DNA from 2 places in the Chryseobacterium sp. 14P4.3.2 genome. Region 2 is predicted to be linked to the other one. Evidence: riboswitches for the same ligand, from Rfam matches in the RefSeq annotation. Region 2 holds a riboswitch; the other holds the start of a gene.
What was found. A riboswitch is a leader RNA that binds a small molecule or an ion and turns the genes downstream of it on or off. The one in region 2 is predicted to bind S-adenosylmethionine.
Positions count from the first base shown of each region.

Region 1: another riboswitch for S-adenosylmethionine. It lies ahead of AC27VX_RS02630 (SusC/RagA family TonB-linked outer membrane protein); the one in region 2 lies ahead of AC27VX_RS03480 (alpha/beta fold hydrolase).

Region 1 is NZ_JBYOKO010000001.1:576,222-583,235, forward strand. It holds gene AC27VX_RS02600 (LysM peptidoglycan-binding domain-containing protein) at 1-536, shown strand, start outside; gene fabD (ACP S-malonyltransferase) at 607-1,482, shown strand; gene AC27VX_RS02610 (GYDIA family GHMP kinase) at 1,492-2,397, shown strand; gene pckA (phosphoenolpyruvate carboxykinase (ATP)) at 2,525-4,141, shown strand; gene AC27VX_RS02620 (hypothetical protein) at 4,191-4,628, opposite strand; gene AC27VX_RS02625 (type II 3-dehydroquinate dehydratase) at 4,692-5,099, opposite strand; SAM riboswitch class I at 5,342-5,438, shown strand; gene AC27VX_RS02630 (SusC/RagA family TonB-linked outer membrane protein) at 5,522-7,014, shown strand, end outside.
Region 2 is NZ_JBYOKO010000001.1:739,453-746,466, reverse strand. It holds gene AC27VX_RS03485 (ACT domain-containing protein) at 1-1,004, opposite strand, end outside; gene AC27VX_RS03480 (alpha/beta fold hydrolase) at 991-1,947, opposite strand; SAM riboswitch class I at 2,006-2,112, opposite strand; gene AC27VX_RS03475 (MGH1-like glycoside hydrolase domain-containing protein) at 2,301-4,919, shown strand; gene AC27VX_RS03470 (OsmC family protein) at 4,984-5,403, opposite strand; gene AC27VX_RS03465 (DUF58 domain-containing protein) at 5,475-6,797, opposite strand; gene AC27VX_RS03460 (four helix bundle protein) at 6,865-7,014, opposite strand, start outside.

The DNA.
Region 1 (7,014 bases), 160 kb from region 2:
GTCTTGAAAAAGCAGTGAAAAATGCTGATGTTGTAATCGTTAATTCTCCGGCTGATATTCAGCTGGACCAAAATATGATGACGGGACAGTCTGCACCGGTAATTGCCATTCTTGCGAATGATGACAATAACGCTGGAGATGCTTTTGCTACAAAAATAATTGCACTTTCGAAAGAAGTACAGGGGGTGAAAGCTTTCAGTATGTTCTATTCTCCGGTTTTCGAAAAGAGAGTAGATGATTTGAGCCAGGCAAGTTTGGTTTATCTGATGGATAGAAAAATCAATACTGATGGTAACTTTGAAAAAGAAATCTTGGCGGCATATAAGAGCAAATACTGCAAAACACCTCCTAAATATGCAATAGTAGGATTTGATGTAGTCAATGATATGCTGACCAGAGAAAATAAAAAAGGCGAAATCTTTAAGCAGATGAATAAAGTGCAGACTCAGCTTGCAACAAAATTTGAGTTTGTAAAATCAAAAGCTAACGGAGCTTATGTGAATACCGGTTACAGAGTAATTAGATTAGTACCTTAAATCATTTATAGCTTTTTCAAAGAATATTCTTAACATTATAGTTATATTTGCATAATATTTAATTCAATACATGAAAGCACTTGTATTTCCAGGGCAGGGTTCTCAGTTCGTAGGAATGGGAAAAGAACTGTATGATTCTAGAAAAGATATTAAAGATCTGATGGAATCTGCCAATGAAATTTTAGGTTTTGATATTCTTTCCATTATGTTTAGCGGAGAGGATGCTGATCTTAAAAAAACAGAGGTTACCCAGCCTTCAATATTTATACATTCAGTAGCAGCATTAAAAGCAGTAAACGGTTTAGGAGCTGAAATGGTAGCAGGACACTCTTTAGGGGAATTCTCTGCATTGGTAGCAAATGGCGTTCTATCTTTTGATGATGGACTGAAATTAGTATCCGAAAGAGCTAAAGCAATGCAGGAGGCTTGTGACGCAAATCCAAGTTCTATGGCCGCTATTTTAGGATTGGAAGATGCTAAAGTAGAAGAAATCTGTGCTCAGATTAGTGGAATCGTAGTTCCTGCTAACTATAACTGCCCGGGGCAATTGGTAATCTCAGGAGAAACACTGGCAGTAGAAGAGGCTTGTGCAAAATTGAAAGAAGCCGGAGCTAAAAGAGCACTATTGTTACCTGTAAACGGAGCTTTCCATTCACCATTGATGCAGCCGGCACAAGAAAGACTGGCAGCAGCTATTGAGAAAACAAAGTTCAGAAAAGCAACTATTCCTGTATATCAGAATATCACGACTACAGCAGTAACCAATCCTGATGAGATCAAGCAGAATTTGATCGCTCAGCTTACAGGTCCCGTAAAATGGACGCAGTCTGTTCAGAATATGATTAAGGATGGTGGCTCAAACTTCATTGAAGTAGGACCGGGAAAAACCCTGCAGGGATTGATCAAAAAAATTGACGGATCAGTAGAAGTTGCTTCTGCAATCTAATAAAAAAATATGAACGCGATATTTTCACCGGGCAAGCTTATGCTTACTTCAGAATATTTCGCAATCGACGGAGCTCTTGTCTTAGCGGTGCCAACCAAGCTGGGACAAGAGTTTTTTTTTGAAGAAAGAAACGATGAAAAATCCCTTATCTTCTGGGAAGCATATCATCAAAATACACTATGGTTAACGGCTGTCATCGATTACAAAGAATGGCAGATCCTGGAAACCAATATACCATCAAGCGCTGAATTTATTGTAAAGACATTAAAGAATGTTCAGCAGCTTTCTCACAGTAAATTCAAAAATAACTTTAGTTACCATTTAAGAACAAACCTGCAGTTTCCTGCAGACTACGGTTTTGGAAGCAGTTCTACTTTAATGAACAATCTTTCTGAGTGGGCAGATATTGATCCCTTCCACCTTAATACTATAAGCCTTGGAGGGAGTGGATATGATATTGCCGTTGCAAAAGAAAAATCAGCAGTGCTTTTCCGTAATAAACCTGAAATAAAATACGAGAAGATAGATTTTAACCCTTCCTTTAAAAATGAACTGATTTTTATTCATTTAAATCAGAAGCAGGATAGCAGAGAAGGAATTAACTTTTACAAGTCAAAAAAGAAGTCTCCGGAATTGATTGCTGAATTTTCAGATATCACAAAGAAAATTTTGTTATGCAATGAATTGGAAAGTTTTTCTGAATTAATTTTGATTCATGAGCGAAAAATTGCTGATTTTCTTGATATTTCCACAGTTAAAGAAAAGGTATTCTCTGATTGCCCGTCTTTTGTCAAAAGTTTGGGTGCATGGGGTGGCGATTTTGTAATGAGTGCCAAATTTGGGGGCTATAAAGACTATTTTTTGGAGAAAGGTTTTGCAACTATTTTTGAATGGAAAAATATAATTGATTTATAATCAATATTTTACAACCCTGTTTTTTTATTTGTCATTCTGACTTATATCAGTATATTTAAACCACCTTTAACAAATAATTAATATTATTTTTGTTGAAGTCAATAAAGAAATAGAAAATATAAGTAAAATGAAAAACACTAAAATCATCCAGGATTTAGAGAAATTAGGGATTAAAGGAAACTATGAAGTAGTGTATAACCCTTCTTACGAAGAATTGTACCAGGCTGAAGTTTCTCCTGAAAATCAAGGATTTGAGAAAGCTGAGCTTACAGAATCTGGCGCGGTATCAGTAAAAACAGGAATTTTCACAGGTCGTTCACCTAAAGACAGATATATTGTTCAGGATGATGTTACAAGAGATACAATTTTCTGGGATGGTAAAGTAAACTTACCTACCACAGCGGAAATTTTCGGGTCTTGTAAAGAACTAGTGCTGAATCAGCTTGCTGAAGCTAAGAAAATTTATGTTGTAGATGCTTTCTGTGGAACCAATGCAGATACAAGACTTAAAGTAAGATTTATTGTTGAAGTAGCATGGCAGGCACATTTTGTGACTAATATGTTTATTCGCCCTTCTCATTATGAGCTTGAAAACTTTGGTGAGCCGGATTTCACAGTAATCAACGGGTCTAAAACTATCAACCCGAACTGGGAAGCTCAGGGGTTGAATTCCGAAAACTTTATCATGTTTAACCTTACTGAAAAACTACAGATTATTGGTGGTACCTGGTATGGAGGCGAAATGAAGAAAGGAATGTTTGCAATGATGAACTATTACCTTCCGTTAAAAGGTATGGCCTCAATGCACTGCTCTGCAAACGTTGGAGAAAAAGGAGATGTAGCTTTATTCTTTGGTCTTTCCGGAACAGGAAAAACTACTTTATCTGCAGATCCTAAAAGATACCTTATCGGTGATGACGAACACGGATGGGATAATAACGGAGTATTCAACTATGAAGGAGGATGCTACGCTAAAGTAATTGATTTATCAGAAGAAAAAGAACCGGATATCTTCAGAGCCATCAAAAGAGATGCACTTCTTGAAAACGTTGTTGTTAACAATGGAGTAGCAGATTATACAGACGGTTCAATCACGGAAAATACAAGGGTTTCTTATCCTATTTATCATATCAATAAAATTGTACTGCCTTCTAAAGCAGGTCATGCTAAGAAGATTGTTTACCTTTCAGCAGATGCATTCGGAGTACTTCCTCCGGTTTCTATCCTTAATGAAGATCAGGCACAGTATCACTTCCTTTGTGGCTATACGTCTAAATTAGCGGGTACTGAAAGAGGGATTACTGAACCTCAGCCATCTTTCTCACCTGCATTTGGGGAAGCTTTCCTTACACTACACCCAACAATGTATTCTAAAACATTGATCGGTAAAATGCAGGAGCACGGAGCTAAAGCATATTTAGTAAATACAGGTTGGAACGGAACGGGTAAGAGAATTTCTCTGAAAGATACAAGAGCAATTATTGATGCAATCATTGATGGTTCTATTGATAATGCTCCTAAAACTCAGGTTCCGATTATGAATCTTGAAATTCCTACTGAACTTCCAAACGTTTCTGCAGGTATTTTAGATCCTAGAGATACTTATGAGACAGCTTCAGAGTGGGAAGAAAAAGCCAGAGATCTGGCTTCAAGATATATCAAGAACTTTGAGCAGTACTGTGATACTGAGGCAGGAAGAAAATTGATCGCTTCAGGACCTCAATTGCAGGAACAGACTACTTAATAAAATTCCTTATAATACATACAAAAGCCTCATCACTGATGAGGCTTTTTTAATATTTCTGGCAATGTTCAATCAGTTTGTTCTGGTCATCCAGTTTTTTTATTGTTGATTTGATTGATTCTTCACTCAGATTTTTGATGATGATAAAATGGCTGGCGGAGAAATAATAATCATTGTCCAGGATCTCATCTACATATTTCGGAGTGGTAAAAGTCAACCAATATTTTTCTTTATCTGTGAACTCTATGGTTACTTCTATCTCATCAGATTCAGCGTTGTCTATCTTGTCATCAATATGGATAGAAAGAATTTCAGGTTCTTTATTAAGACTAAAGTAGTATTTTGAATACCACTTCAATTTATTTTCATCATTAAAAACCCTAATATTCTCATCATTTATTTTCTGAATAACATAGGATTTTCTTTTTGTTAATTGATTAGAATAGACGCCGACAGAATTACAGAAAATTTCATCTTTTACTTTCATGGATTATTGTATTACTGATACATAAATATCTGAGTAGACTCTTGCTAAAATGAACTCTATAAATTATTGCAGACTTAATAAAGCCAGCCTGTACCCATCCATTCCAAATCCTGATAATACAGAATCTGTGCAGGCTGCCGTAACAGATTTCTGTCTGAATTCTTCTCTTTTGTAAATATTACTGATGTGAACTTCTACTTTACGCTTTTGAATATTCTTTAAACAATCTGCTATAGCATATGAATAATGAGTGAAAGCACCGGGATTGATAACAACCGCGTCAAAATCATCTTCCTGAAGCCTGTTGATAAGCTCGCCCTCAATATTGGATTGATAATATTTCAATTCATGAGAAGGAAATTCTGATTTTAGATTTTCCAAGTAGCTTTCCATAGAAACTGTTCCGTAGATTTCCGGTTCTCTGGTTCCTAAAAGATTAAGATTAGGTCCATTTATAATTAAAACTTTCATTCTATAAAATTAAAAAGTTTTTTCAATTAAAGATTAAAAATTTCTTATAAGCTTCATTTTTATTTCTTGAATTATTAATAATGATATTTATCATATTTATTAAAATCATAATTCGGTAAATGTTCTGTTTTAGTGAGTTTTATAAAATCTTATGTTAATTTTTGAAAAATTATCATGAAAATTTAATAAGTCTACTTGTTTTGTAGACTAAAAGTTTATAGCTTTGCAACCATATTTCGATCGGCTTATAAAGAAAGATGGAGGGAACTGACCCTGCGAAATCTTGACAACCTGCTATACGTAAGGTGTTACATTCAGCCTATAAAGGAAAAATAAGCATTTGGTTTATCGTATTTATCGATGCCCTTTGCTGTCTTTTCTGCAAGGGGTTGATTTTTAATATTTGATAAACAAAATTGATTATGATTAATAAAACTTTATTTAATTCTAAAATTTGGATACCGCCAGTAGCTGTATTTTTCTTAGGAATTGCAAGTGTAAGCGGGCAGACTTCCAGGTTGAAAAAAGATACGCTCCGTGAAAAGGAGATTGATGAAGTAGTGGTAGTAGCATACGGAAAGGCTAAAAGAAACAGCTATACAGGTTCAGTAGCAACTATTTCCAGTGATAAAATTAACAATAGACCTGTAACCAATATTACCAAAGCTCTGGAAGGACAGGTAGCGGGGGTTCAGGCAACAAGCGCTTCAGGGCAGCCAGGGGCTATTTCTACAATCAGAATCAGAGGAATTGGATCAATCAGTGCTTCCAGTGATCCACTTTATGTAGTGGATGGAATTCCTTTTGATGGAAACCTAAACTCTATAAGTCCAAGTGATATTGAATCCATAAGTGTTTTAAAAGATGCTACAGCAAGTGCTTTGTACGGATCCAGAGGAGCAAACGGAATCATTATCATTACTACGAAATCCGGGAAAAAAGGCGAAGCTAAAATTAACTTTAATATAAGCCAGGGGTTCTCCGGAAGAGCAGTAAAAGATTATGAGCAGGTGAATACGGATCAGTATTTTCAATTATACTGGGAAGCTTTGAGAAACGGATATCAATCCGGTAAAATATCTTCACAGCAGGCCGGCCAGATGGCAACTGATAATCTTGTTTCAACCCTTGGGATTAACCCTTACGGAGCAAGTTATCCGAAACCGGTAGGGATGGACGGGAAACTTTTGCCGGGAGCATCACCTCTATGGAATGATAACTGGAGAGATATCCTGCAAAGAGTAGCTTCCAGAAACCAGGTAGATCTGGATATTAGCGGTGGAAGTGAAAAAAGCAATTATTTCTTTTCCCTCGGATATCTGGATGATAAAGGAATGGCCATTGAATCAGGATTTAAAAGGTATAATACAAGATTAAAGATTAATTCTGAAGTGAAAAAATGGCTGAATGTTGGGGTGAACTTAAGTTACACAAACAGTGTTCAGCAGGCTCCTACCTCTTCAGATTCCAAGGCAAGTAATATTATCAATGCGGCACGGTTCATTCCTTCATTCTATCCTTATTATGAAAGAAATGCAGATGGGTCATATGTTGTAGATGCAGCGGGAAACAGAATTTATGATTTTGGAAAATACAGACCAACCAATGCTCTTCAGAATCAGAATGCTGCAGCAACTTTACCGTTGGATAAAAACGAAAATCAGGAAGATAATTTTTCTGGTAAAGGATTCCTTGATTTTACATTCTTACCTGAGCTAAAGTTCAAGACCAGTTTTTCTGTTGATCTGGTTAATTATAATGGACATTATTACTCAAACCCGCTTCTTGGACAGGGAGCTGAGATCGGAGGCTCGGTAACGAGAACCAATAGCAGAACACTTTCTTATACAACGAGTAATATTCTGACTTTTGATAAAAAATTTGGAAAACACCATGTGAATGCTTTGGCAGGACA
Region 2 (7,014 bases):
AAAACATAGCTCAATGTTCCGGAGAAAACTCCTTTAATTCTTGTAATATTTTCTCCTGAAAGGTGTAATAATTTGATTGTATCAATTAATGGAAGACCTGCTCCTACATTGGTTTCATAGAGGTAACGTCTGTTCTTTTTATTCAAAGTATATCTCAACTTGCGGTATTCTTCGATAGGCAGTGTATTGAAAATTTTATTGGAAGAAACAAGGTCAAAGCCGTTTTCTGCCAGCGTATGGTAGTTTTTGACAAAATCTTTACTTGCTGTATTGTCAACAACGATCAGGTTTTCCAGTTGATTTTCGTTGGAGAAATTAATCAGCTCTTCAACTTTTGACGGATGTTCTGCTGTAAGCACCTCATCACTCCAGTTAGATTCAAATCCTTTTTTGTTGAATGCTATTTTTCTGGAGTTAGCTACAGCCACTACCTTAAGGTCTATATTTTTACGTCTTTTGATCTCATCAGAAGATTCTAATACCTGATTGATCAAAGTTTTCCCTACATTTCCATGGCCAATAATAGCCAAATGAACGGTTTTAGGCTTTTTGAAAATTTCAGATTCTATAATATTTTTAGTTTTTTCATCTTGTGAAGAGGTAACAACTATATTGACTCTGTTTTCCCCTGCTATCTGGTTTAACAGCAACGGAAAGACATTATTTCTGGCCAATTCTGCAAGAACTTTATTAAAATCTTCTGCGACGAAACCTATTACAGAAACATTGTTGATGCTATAAATCTGTGATACTTTTCCTGATTTTCTTTCTGATTCGAATTCGTCAATAAGACAAGCTACTGCTTTTTCCGCATCCACTTCCTGAACCAATATTGAGATTCCGTTTTCTATCGCTTGCTGGGAAATTACTCCTACACTGATACGCGCTAAAGTAAGCGCTTTAAAAATACGCCCGTCAATTCCGATTTCACCTAAGAAATCTTCTCCTTCAAATTTGATGATTGATCTGTTCTTTAAAAACTTTATTTCGTTAACCTTTTTCATTACTGTATAAAATGTTTTTTATGATATTATTTAATTGTTGATATTCCATTAGGAAGGCATCGTGCCCGTGTATTGATTGGATCTCATGATAAGAGACATTCTTATTTTTCTCTTTCAGCTTTTCAAAGCACATTCGGATTTCAGAGGCTGGAAAGAATAAGTCTGTATCTACGGAGATCATGTGCATTCGTGCTTCTATCTTCTCCAGAGCGGCTTCATTTGCGTTAATATTCATCAAAAGATGATTCATCAGCCAGTATGCTTTTAAACTAAATCTTTCGTTTAGCGCATTACCGTGATAAACCAGCCAGTCTTCGGATTCTAAGCGCTGTTTCTCCTGATTGTATTTATTTTGAAATCTATCATTGAGCGATTGTGGAGTTCTGTAGCATAACATGGCATGGATTCTTGCCTTTTGTAAAGGTTCATCTTTATCATTCAATAAAAATTTCTGAACCATACATTGGGCATGAAGCCAGTCGTGAGTTCTGTAATCACAAGCTATAGGGATAAAAATCTCTGCAAGTGCAGGTTGTTTTGCAAGCATTTCCCATGCAATACCTCCTCCCAGAGAGCCTCCAATAATGGCATATAAGTTTTTGATCTGTAAAGCTTCAAGACCTTTCAGAAATAGACCGGCTATATCTGAAGGGGTGAAATCTTCATAATCTTCAATTAAAAAGTTATCGTAACCGTTTCCGGGTATATTAAAACAAAGAACTGTGTATTTATTGGTATCAACGATCTGGTTTTCGCCTACCAACTGCTGCCACCAGCCTTTTTCACCTGAAACTGCAGAGTTTCCGGTAAGGGCATGATTGATCAGGATGATGGGAGCTGTAAACGGGTCTTTCCCGAAAAGCTGATAGCTTAACGAGATATGATATTCCTTTTTGGAATTCGTTTGATACGAAAGATTAATGTAGTTTAGTTCTGTTTTCAATTCTATTATTTTAATACAATTGAAAATGCCACAGGAAATGGCTGAAAAGAACTTCAGTAAGTTATCTGTCCAAAATTATTTGGTAGAACGTAGCACCTTCTTTGCTTGCACAAAGGGTTGCTAAGGTTTCATAGGGTCTAATCCCTCAACCTTTCTTGATAACATTTTCAATATTTGAATGAACGAATGGTGCAAAGGTAGCTATTTTCTTTTAATTTCAAAAAAAAAATAATTTAATATTTTTAAAAGCCTTTAAACACAAGTGTTTCAAAGCAATATTAATAATTATTCAGATAAAAGGAATTGGAATTATTTTTCAAAAAAACTAACTTCGTATGGAAAAATGATGATATATGACTGCCGAAAAGGAAAGATTACAAGATACCAAATGGAAAAACTGGGGACCTTATGTAAGCAACCGGCAATGGGGCAATGTACGTGAAGACTACAGTACCAACGGAAATGCATGGAACCATACCAATCACAATAATGCGGAGAGCTACGCTTACCGATGGGGCGAGGAAGGTATTGCAGGAATTTCTGATGTTAAACAGCTTTTCTGCTTTGCTTTTTCATTCTGGAATAAGAGGGACAAAATTGTAAAAGAACGCTTCTTTGGATTGAGCAATCCACAGGGGAATCATGGTGAAGATATTAAGGAGATTTTTTATTATCTGGATAACACTCCCACTCATAGCTATATGAAAATGGTGTACAAGTACCCTATCGGAGAGTTTCCTTATGATGATCTTGTTACAGAAAATGGAAGGCGTGGCAAGAAAGACCCGGAGTATGAGATTTTTGACACAGGAATTTTTGATAATGATGAGTATTTTGATATTTTTATTGAATACTGTAAAGCAGATCACAACGATATTCTGGCCAGAGTTACTATCTGCAACAGAAGCCAGCATGATGCACCCATTGTCGTAATACCGACCGCCTGGTTCAGAAATAACTGGAAATGGGGCTACAATACTTATAAGGGAGCACTGAATGCGGATTCTCATGACGGAAGCATTAATATTGGGCATGACAGTATTTCAATCAAAAAAATATACTCGAAAAATGGAAATGCACAAAGTGTATTTTGTGAGAATGAGACCAATACTTCAAAGCTTTATGGAGCTCCTTTGGCTGAAAATAGTTATTTCAAAGATGGAATCAATAATTTTCTTATTCATCAGACCAATACGGTAAATCCGGAAAAAAGAGGAAGTAAAGCTTCTTTTCTGATTGATGAAATGATTGAGGCAGGCCAGTCTAAAGTTTTTGAATTCAGATTATGTCCAGTCGAAACAAATGAACCTTTTGCTGGGTTTGATGAAATCTTCGAGATCAGAAAAACGGAAGCTGAAGATTTTTACACCGAGGTTCAGTATGATACTGTAAACGAAGATGAGAAGAATGTACAAAGACAGGCTTTTGCCGGACTTCTTTGGAATAAACAATTCTATCACTATAATGTCGGAAAGTGGCTGAAAGGGGATCCAAATTTTGAGGCTCCAAGGAATTTTAATGACTATGTAAGAAATACGGAATGGAATCATCTTCACAATAAGGATATTATTTCCATGCCTGACAAATGGGAATATCCCTGGTATGCTACGTGGGACCTGGCATTTCACTGTGTTCCTTTTTCTATCATTGATGCAGAGTTTGCCAAAGGGCAGCTTTTATTACTGACTAAAGAATGGTATATGCATCCTAACGGACAGCTGCCGGCGTATGAATGGAATATGAGTGATGTGAATCCTCCGGTACATGCATGGTCCTGCTTCCGTGTTTTTAAAATTGATGAAAAAAACAATGGTAAACCTGATTTATTATTCTTAGAGAAAGTTTTCCAGAAGCTTCTTCTTAATTTTACCTGGTGGGTGAATCGTAAGGATAAGAACGGTAAAAATATTTTCGGAGGCGGTTTCCTCGGGCTTGATAACATCGGTGCTTTTGACCGGAACATGGAGTTAAAAGACGGACAGCATCTTGAACAGGCTGACGGAACAAGCTGGATGGCAATGTATGCATTAAATATGATGCGAATTGCGATGGAACTGGCTCAATATTACCAGGTATACGAAGATATGGCGATCAAATTTTTTGAACATTATCTTTATATCGCTGAAGCGATGGAAAATCTGGGAGAAGGAACAAAAGGTTTATGGAACGAGGAGGACGGATTCTTTTATGATGTTCTGCAGCTTGGAAATGGCGACAGTGTTTCTTTGAAATTACGAAGTATTGTCGGTTTAATTCCCTTATTCGCAGTAGAGATTGTAGATCACAGATTACTGGAAAAGATGCCTAATTTCAAAACCCGAATGGAATGGATCTTAAAAAATAAACCGGAGCTTACCAAGCTTGTTTCTCATTGGGATGAGGAGGGGCAAGGCAGAAAGCATCTGATGAGTATCCTTCGAAAAAACAGACTGACTAAGGTTCTCACCAGAATGCTTGATGAAAAAGAGTTTTTAAGTACTTATGGAATCCGGGCTATGTCTAAAGTATATGAAGAAAATCCCTTCATATTCTCTGTTCATGGGGCTGAAAATGTAGTGTACTATACTCCTGCAGAGAGTGACAGCAGGATGTTTGGAGGAAACAGTAACTGGCGTGGCCCGATCTGGTTTCCTATCAATTTCCTGATTGTAGAAAGTTTGCAGCGCTTCCATTATTATTATGGAAACAGCTTAAAGGTAGAACTTCCAACCGGAAGCGGCGATAAGAGAAACCTGGATGAGGTTGCTCAAAACATAAGTAAAAGGCTTTGCTCTATATTTTTAAAAGATGAACATGGGCAACGGGCTTTTAATGGTGGAAATCCAAAGTTTAATTACGATGAGCATTTCAGAGATTATATTACTTTCTTTGAATATTTCCATGGAGATAACGGACGGGGTGTAGGAGCTTCCCACCAAACGGGATGGACTGCTACTGTAGCAAAACTGATAAAACCAAAACTCAATTTTTAAGATGAGTGGTGATAATAAAAAACCGGATAAAATATCCGGTTTTTCTATTTTTTAAAATAAGAGATTAAATTTTTTCTCCATTCACATATACTTCATACCCGATTTCAACATTCGGTTCTAAGGTTTTTGATACGGAACAATATTTTTCAAAAGACAGTTCGGCAGCCTTCAACGCTTTTTTAGGATCTACTTCCCCTTCTAAAAGAAATTTAACTTTAATGGATTTAAAAGGTTTTGCATCATCTACCTGAATTCTCTCTCCTTCTACTTCTGCCTGAAAGCCTTTAATGTCCTGGCGCTGTTTCTTTAAAATAGAGACTACGTCAATCCCGCTGCATCCTGCTACTGCCATCAAAACACTTTCCATTGGAGAAACTCCTTTTGCTCCCGGTTGAGAAGTGTTATCCAGAAGGATAGAGTTTCCCTGAGCATTGGTACATTCAAATAAAAAGTCGTCGTTTATTCTGTTAAGTGTTATTTTCATTATTCAATAGATTAAAAACATTAAGACACCAAGTAGTGTCAAAATATAAATTGATTATTTACTTCGCAAAGTTATAAAATTCCTCTCGCTTTTATCTCCAAATATTTATTGATAACGTCAATATTCAAGTTTTCAGGAAGTGTATATACAGTGTAAATTCCATATTTACGAAGTTCCTGAATGATCAGTTTCTTTTCAAATTCGAATTTTTCAGCCACAATCTCGTCATATATTTCCTGCATATTTTCAGGATTATTACTGGTCAGGGTCTGCAATTCAGAATTTTTGAAAAATACCACTACCAGCAAATGGTTTTTAGCAATCCCACGAAGGTATTTAAGCTGTCGGTTCAGCCCGTCCAGTGTTTCGAAATTTGTAAAAAGAAGAATTAAGCTTCTCTGATTGATAGAATATTTTACATCCTGATACAAACGGTTAAAATCACTTTCAAAAAAATCGGTCTTAATATTATACAGGGCTTCTGATATTTTTTTCAGCTGCCCGGATTTGTTATCAGCTGCAATTTTATTTTCTGCTTTTTTTGAAAATGTCATCATGCCTGCACGGTCTCCTTTGCGAAGGATAATATGTGATAATGCCATAGCAGCATTGATGGAGTAATCCAGAAGGCTTAATCCATTGAAAGGCATTTTCATGGTTCGCCCTTTATCAATCAGGATAAAAATACGTTGTGATCTCTCATCCTGGAATTGGTTGACCATTAATCTGTTCGCTTTAGAAGTTGCTTTCCAGTTGATTGTACGGATATCATCTCCGGGAACATAGTCTTTGATCTGCTCAAACTCCATGGTATGACCCAATTTTCGGATTCTTTTGATTCCACCCATCAAAAATTCGCTTTGCAGCGCCATCAGCTCATATTTTCTGAGGTGAATGAAAGATGGATAGGAAGCCAGTGCAGCATCTTTCTGAAAAGTATATCTCTTTGAAACAAATCCTAAGGGTGACGAGGCATAGATATGCAATCCTCCAAAATGGTATTCTCCCCTCTCTTTAGGTTCTAATGTATATTGAAAAAAAGTATTGGCCCCGGAATCTATATGCTTCTTTATTAAAAAATCTCTTTTTTGAAACTGGAAAGGGATTTCATCAATGACTTTAGCATCGATTTTAAAACTGTAATTATTTTTAATATCAATCTTTACAAAATTTTCATCACCGTTGGAAAGTTTTTCCGGTAAAATTCTCTGAGCCTGCAGGGCATTTTTTTGATTAAAAAGCAAAAGATAATCCACCATCAGGGCAAGAAAGCATATTAACAAGACAATATGAGCTCCCCACATGAATGCCGGAAAGAAAAATGCTAAGACATACAGCGCCCCCACTCCGATGAGTGTGAGGAAAAAGCGTGTATTGATGTATAAGTTTTTCATTGTTTAGGTGGTGGGTAGCAGGTTATAGGTTTTAGGTGGCCGCTTATTAACTTTATCTCTTTCATTATTATTGTAAGGAGTTAATTAAACCATTCAACATTTTAGTAATTTCAATAATTCCCTGATTTAATTTTAAATAACTTTCTTCATTTAATAAATTAAGATTTTTGCAAATGGTCAGCTGTGTTTCAATTTCAGCACAACTCCCTCTTGCTAT